DNA from 2 places in the Streptomyces sp. NBC_00075 genome. Region 2 is predicted to be linked to the other one. Evidence: riboswitches for the same ligand, from Rfam matches in the RefSeq annotation. Region 2 holds a riboswitch; the other holds the start of a gene.
The links. A riboswitch is a leader RNA that binds a small molecule or an ion and turns the genes downstream of it on or off. The one in region 2 is predicted to bind cyclic di-AMP.
Positions count from the first base shown of each region.

Region 1: linked by a shared signal. The riboswitch ahead of OG787_RS25640 (M23 family metallopeptidase) and the one ahead of OG787_RS29130 (transglycosylase family protein) in region 2 are both predicted to bind cyclic di-AMP.

Region 1 covers NZ_CP108243.1:5,885,012-5,888,410, reverse strand. Annotated here, with positions in the region: gene OG787_RS25645 (aldo/keto reductase) at 1-429, opposite strand, end outside; gene OG787_RS25640 (M23 family metallopeptidase) at 545-1,615, opposite strand; cyclic di-AMP (ydaO/yuaA leader) riboswitch at 1,627-1,784, opposite strand; gene OG787_RS25635 (PP2C family protein-serine/threonine phosphatase) at 2,056-3,174, opposite strand; tRNA gene OG787_RS25630 (tRNA-Met) at 3,382-3,399, opposite strand, start outside.
Region 2 covers NZ_CP108243.1:6,660,568-6,663,966, forward strand. Annotated here, with positions in the region: gene OG787_RS29115 (recombinase family protein) at 1-89, shown strand, start outside; partial or broken gene OG787_RS29120 (cytochrome P450) at 142-294, shown strand; gene OG787_RS29125 (transglycosylase family protein) at 534-1,346, shown strand; cyclic di-AMP (ydaO/yuaA leader) riboswitch at 1,498-1,715, shown strand; gene OG787_RS29130 (transglycosylase family protein) at 1,719-2,414, shown strand; gene eno (phosphopyruvate hydratase) at 2,749-3,399, shown strand, end outside.

The sequences.
Region 1 (3,399 bases), 780 kb from region 2:
GTCGAGGGCGCCGATGATCTCCTCGACGGGCACCTCGGGCCGGTCGAAGTGCGTGAAGTAGAGGTCGATGTAGTCGGTGTCGAGGCGGCGGAGCGAGGCGTCGGCGGCGGCCTTGATGTTGGCGCCCGAGAGGCCGGGGAAGTCGGGATGCTGGCTGACCTTCGTCGCGACGACGATGTCCGCGCGGTTGCCGCGCGACTTGATCCACTTGCCGATGATGGTCTCGGACTCGCCGCCCTGGTTGCCGTCGATCCAGGCCGAGTAGGAGTCGGCGGTGTCGAGGAAGTTGCCGCCGGCGGCGGCGTAGGCGTCGAGCACCTCGAAGGACGCCTTCTCGTCGGCGGTCCAGCCGAAGACGTTGCCGCCGAGGGCGAGCGGGAAGACCTCTAGGTCCGATGATCCGAGCTTGCGAAGAGCCGTAGCAGTCATGCTCAACGTCAACGCCCGCCCCGGACGCACTGATTCCGGCTGTTCACGAACATCGCGTGAACGCCGGAATCAGTCGGAATCAGCCAGAGTCAGTCGGAATCTAGCAACGTACGGCTTACGGGTTGAGGCCCATGCTCCGCAGCCACGCCATCGGGTCGATCCCCGCGGTGTCCGAGCTGCTGGTGTGGACCTCCATGTGAAGGTGGGCCCCGGTGACGTTGCCGGTGGCGCCGACGCGGCCGATCACGTCACCCGTGTTGACCTTCTGGCCGACGCTGACGTTGATCGAGGACTGGTGGGCGTACCAGATCTCGGTGCCGTCCTCGAGGGTGAGGATCGTGCGGTAGCCGTACGAGCCGCTCCAGCCCGCCTCGGTGATCGTGCCGGTGTGGACCGCCTTGAGCGGGGTACCGGTGGGAGCAGCGAAGTCGAGGCCGGTGTGGTAGCCGGAGGACCACAGCGAGCCGGCCTGGCCGAACGTCGAGGTGATCGTGTACGAGGAGGTGGGCAGCGTGTACTGCTTGGCCAGCTCGGCGAGCCGCGCGGCCTCCAGCTTCGCCGCGGCTTCCTCTGCCGCCTTCTTCTTCGCGGCGGCGGCCTTCGCGGCGGCCTCGCGCTTCACCTGGGCGGCCTCGGCGGCGGCCTTCTTCGCGGCGGCGTCCTGGGCGGCCTGCTGGACCTTGGCCTCGGCCTGGTCCTTCTGCTGCTCGGCCTGGAGGATGATGCGGGCGCGCAGGGCCTCACCCGCGTCGCTGGTGCCCTGCTCGGTCTCCTCGGAGGTGACCCCGACGCTGCTGAGCGCGTTGGGGGAGCCCTGGGGCTCGGCGTCCGAGTCGTCGTCGCCCGCGAAGGGCGAGCCGACGGACGGCAGGTCGGGGATGGAGATGGAGACCGGCGGCTTGCCGGTCTGCGCGGTGGCCATGCCGGCCCCGCCGACAGCGGCTATGACGCCGACGCCGAGAACGGTGGAGCTGCGGGCAAGTCCTCCGCCGCCGCGCTGCTTGCCGACGCGGTGCCGGCCGCGAACCGGACGAGTGGTGTCCGCGCTGGGATTCCACTCCTCCCAGGGGCCCTCGTCGGTGCGACGGCTGCCGAAGCCGAAGGTCGGGATCTTCCCGTCCTCGGTCTCGCTGCTGCGCTGACTCGGTACGAACGGGGCCTCTGGGGCGGCCGGGTTTGACGCCACGTGGGCGTGCTCCTTTCCTTCCTTCTCGCCTACCGGGTTAGCTGACGGGTTCGGAGCAGGAAGGTCTCCTACGCGCGTATACCTGCCGTGTCGCCACGGCGGCGGACGAGCGATTCACCCCAAGTTGGTGGTTCCCCGGTTCCCTTGCGGGATTCGGCGCGTGCGCACGGAGCCGACTCTTGTGACGGCTGGGACGACCGCGCTGCGTTATCGAACGTTAATAGACCAGGGCCCCGTATTCCAAGCTGTTCCCGTTGATCGTTAACGCTTTTCCCGAGGACGTTCCGGGTCACCACCGGTGAAAATCGGGCGAGTTGGCCGTGTTCTAAGTGACTGCTGAGTTTTGACTGTGTGTCAGATGTTATGCGGAGCGGGATCGTTCACTCACCCTTGGTGACAACCGATGAGAATTCGAGAACGTGAGAGCACCAGGAAGAGCCCTAAGAGCTGATGGGACGGCGTACGGCGAGCAGCGCCATGTCGTCCGTCGTGCCGCCGCCCGAGTGCCGGCGCACCTCGTCGGCGAGGGCGGCGAGGAGAGTGGCCGGGGCGCGGAAGACCCGGCCCGCGAGCCGGTCGGCCGGGTCGAAGAAGACGCCGTGTCCGTCGCGGGCCTCGGACAGCCCGTCGGTGTGCAGGAGCAGGATCGCGCCGCCGGGAAAGGGCGTCGTCTCGGCGCGGTCGGGCCCGCCGCCGAGGTCGCCCATACCGAGCGGCAGCGCGGGTTCGGCCGGGGTGAGGACGCGCAGGGTGCCGTCGGTGTCGAGGAGCAGGGGCGGGGGGTGACCGCGGTTGACCACGCGTACGATCCCGTCGCCGTGCGGGAGTTCGGCGAGTACGGCGGTGGCGAAGCCCTCACTGGCCTCCAGACCGCCCCGCCGGGCGCCCTCACGGGCGAGGGCCCGCTCCAGCCGCTGGGCGACCGCCTCCAGGGTCGCCTCCTGCTCGGCGGCCTCCCGGAACGCCCCGATGACGACGGCGACGGCCGCCACGGCCCCCATCCCCTTGCCCCGCACGTCCCCGAGGACGAGCCGCAGGCCGTACGGGGTGTCCTGCACGGCGTACAGGTCGCCGCCGATGAAGGCACCCGCCTGGGCGGCCTCGTACCGGGCGGCGATCTCGAAGCCGCCGATGCGGGCGTCCGGTTCGGGCAGTACGGCGCGTTGCGCGGCCTCGGCGATCTCGTGGGCGGTGGCGAGGCGGCGGTCGCCCCTGCGTACGACCCGGTTGATGACGACGGCCAGGACGGCGACCGTGGCCACGGTGATCGTCTCGGTGATCGTGTCGGCGTCCAGGGAGAACCCGAAGCGGAGGTGGACCAGGAACTCGGCAAGGAGCGCGGCGGCGCCGGTGACCGTCGTGGTGCGCAGCGAGGAGAGCGGGGCGGCGATGAGGGGGGCGGCCGTGAAGAAGGGGACCGCGGTGAAGGCGCGCGGGGTGGCGACGTCGTAGATGATCCCGGTGACGATCAGGATCGCGGGCAGGACGCGGACGAGGGTCCGCACCCGGGAGACCACCAGCGCCTCGTCCGGCGATCCCGGCTCTCCCGACCGCGCCACTCGTCTCGTCTCCCGCTTCCCGCCGATCACCCGTCCCGTCGGTCCAGGTTTTCGGGAGCGGCCGGGGAGAGCGAGCGGGGTGGACCGACCGGGCTAAGAAGAAGAGTGGGGGCGGACGAAGAAGGAGGAGGAGGAAGAAAGAGGACGGTCCCGGAAACGACTCAGGGCCGGAAACCAATTTCTTGGTTTCCGGCCCTGGGCCTTCAGTAGCGGGGACAGGATTTG
Region 2 (3,399 bases):
CACAGCTCACGGTGACCGGTCAGTTCCGGGCTGGGCTGCTCGGCGAGATCTGGAGTGCGATTGCCGGAGACAAGGGGAGTCGGCGGTAGTCAAACCGGTGCCGGGTTCGCACCGACTCATGCGTGCGCTCTGCGACCCGGCACCCTCCTCACCCGCCTCCCCGACCTCCAACTGGCCGTCGACCCGAGCGAGTTGCGATGGCGGGGCGGGCTCATCATGCGTGGACTGCGCACCCTGCCCGTCGAGTTCACGCCGGTTCGCGAATCGGGGCATACCACGCCAGTGGTGCCGTAGAAGATCACGGGAAGGTGACACTCCCTCAACAATGTGATCTTCACGTGATCTGCGCGGCATTAACTTGTGACAAGTGATCGTCTGTCGATACGTTCGAGCACTAGTGCGACGCACTGGCGGCGTTCGTCGGCATCCGTCGCACCGACCCCCGCTGTCTCGCGAAAGGCACCCGCATGCTCTCCGGGAACGGACGTCACCGTCGCCCCCGTCAGGCCCCGGCTCTGCTTGTCGCGGCCGGCGTGACCGGCTCCGCCCTAGCCATTCCGCTGCTCGCCGCGAGCGGCGCGAGTGCGGCCAGCGGCACCACTTGGGACAGGGTCGCGGAGTGTGAGAGCGGCGGCGCCTGGAGTGCCAACACCGGTAACGGGTTCTTCGGCGGGCTCCAGCTGACCCAGGCGGACTGGGAGGCGTACGGCGGTCTCACGTACGCCCCGAGCGCCGATCAGGCCAGCCGTTCGCAGCAGATCGCCGTCGCCGAGGGCGTGCTCGCCGATCAGGGTGCCGGGGTCTGGGAGGCCTGCGCGCTGCTGTCGGGGCTCGGCAAGGACGCCACTGCGGCCAATGTCGACACCGGTGTGGCGGCGGAGGAGGAGGGCGGCGCGTCTTCCGCCACGCCCACACCCACACCCACGCCTACACCCGCGCCCACCTCCACCCCGGGCTCTTCCGCCTCGGCACCCAAGTCCACTTCGGCGTCCGCTTCGCCCGCGCCCGAATCCACGTCCTCGTCCTCGCCCTCCGTCAAGGCGGCGACCGGCTCGACCGGCTCGACCGGCTCGACCGGCTCGACCCCCTCCTCCTCGTCGAGTGGCAGCACCTCACAAGAAGGTGACAGCTCATCCACCGCTGTGACAAAGGGTAAGGAAAGGGGCAACTCCGGGCAGAGTGTTGAGAGCTCGTACACCGTCCGTCCCGGCGACACCTTGTGCGGCATCGCGGACTCCCTTGGCGTCGAGGGTGGATGGTCCGAGCTGTACGCCGAGAACCAGGATCTCCTCGGTGCTGACCCGAATCACATCCTCCCCGGTCAGACCCTCGAAGTCGGTGCCTAACCGGGGCAAAACCAGCCGGAGTTCGCGTCCCGCTTCGCGCTGAATGTCCGTTATAAATGCAGTGAGAGATAGGTCTCAGAAGCCCTGATCGTCTTTGTATTTCAGAGGATCACCTGTTTACGGTCGTGACCGCTCGCCACAGCGGGCCCCGTCTGTCGCAACGCCGAATCCTGCCAGCGGCCTACGGGAACAGTCGTCGCTATCAAGCGCCGTAGGCAGGAGCGGGGGACCCAAGGTAAGTGCCGCACCGGGCAGTTGACCGGAGCGGCTTGGGGTTAAGCCGTACGCCGCCCGAAAGGGGCGTACGGCCGGGCAACTCAACCGGCCCGAACCCGACAGCTCACCTCGCAGGCGTCGGTGAGGGGATCTCGCATGCTGTTTTCCGGCAAGGGCAAGCACCGTCGTCCGTCCAAGGCCACCCGCGTCGTCGCCATCGCCGGTGTGACCGGTGCCGCCGTCGCCGCTCCGCTCCTGGCGGCCGGCTCGGCCTCCGCCGCCACCTCCGCCGAGTGGGACACCGTCGCCCAGTGCGAGTCCGGCGGCAACTGGTCCATCAACACCGGCAACGGCTACTACGGCGGCCTTCAGTTCTCCGCCTCGACCTGGGCCGCGTACGGCGGCACGGCGTACGCCTCCACTGCCGACCAGGCCTCAAAGTCCCAGCAGATCACCATCGCCGAGAAGGTCCTCGCGGGCCAGGGCAAGGGTGCCTGGCCGGTCTGCGGCACGGGCCTGTCCAGCGCCGCCTACGACGGCGGCAGCAGCAGCTCGGACAGCGGCACCAGCACCAGCACCGGTACGAGCGAGACCACCACCCGCTCCAGCGACGACCAGGCGGCCTCCCGTTCGCAGGAGCGGCCCGCCGCGAAGAAGACCGTCACCACCCCGACCGGCAAGAAGGTCGAGAAGGGCGACGGCGAGTACAAGGTCGTCAAGGGCGACACCCTCAGCGCGATAGCCGAGGCGCACGACGTCAAGGGCGGCTGGGCGAAGCTCTTCCAGCTGAACAAGGACATCATCGACGACGCCGACTTCATCTACCCGGGCCAGCAGCTGCACCTCAGCTGACCCCGGTCACCTGCCCGCCGGCACATCCCCCAAATAACAGTCGGCTCGAAGGTGAACCACAGCGCCCTCACATCCGTGCCCTCCATAGTGAAGGCCTCGTGAGGGTCACCCCCGTCCCCCACGGGCTCCCCGCTCCGGTGCGTGTTCCCCCGTACGCACCGGGGCGGGGCTTTTTGTTTCCCTGAGGAACAATGTTTACCCTCGGTTCCGTCCATGTTCCGTCCATGGGGTGGTCGGACGGCTGGCCGATCGGCCTCGGCCGGTTAGGCTCATCCCGCAGGGCCGCCCGAAAAAGGCCCCGCGTACCCGCGTCACATCCCAGAAGGAGATGCTCGTGCCGTCCATCGACGTCGTCGTAGCCCGGGAAATCCTCGACTCGCGAGGCAACCCCACCGTCGAGGTCGAGGTCGGCCTCGATGACGGCAGCACCGGTCGTGCCGCCGTCCCGTCCGGCGCCTCGACCGGAGCCTTCGAGGCCATCGAGCTGCGCGACGGTGACCCCAACCGCTACCTCGGCAAGGGTGTCGAGAAGGCCGTCCTCGCCGTCATCGAGCAGATCGGCCCGGAGCTCGTCGGCTACGACGCCACCGAGCAGCGGCTGATCGACCAGGCGATGTTCGACCTGGACGCCACCGACAACAAGGGCTCCCTCGGCGCCAACGCCATCCTCGGCGTCTCCCTCGCCGTCGCCCACGCCGCCTCCGAGGCCAGCGACCTCCCCCTCTTCCGCTACCTCGGCGGCCCGAACGCGCACCTGCTGCCCGTTCCGATGATGAACATCCTGAACGGCGGCTCGCACGCCGACTCCAACGTGGACATCCAGGAGTTCATGATCGCCCCGATCGGCGCGGAGTCCTTCTCCGAGGCGCTGCGCTGGGGCGCCGAGATCTACCACACCCTCAAGAAGGTGCTGAAGACCAAGGGCCTGTCCACCGGTCTCGGCGACGAGGGCGGCTTCGCCCCGAACCTGGAGTCCAACCGCGCC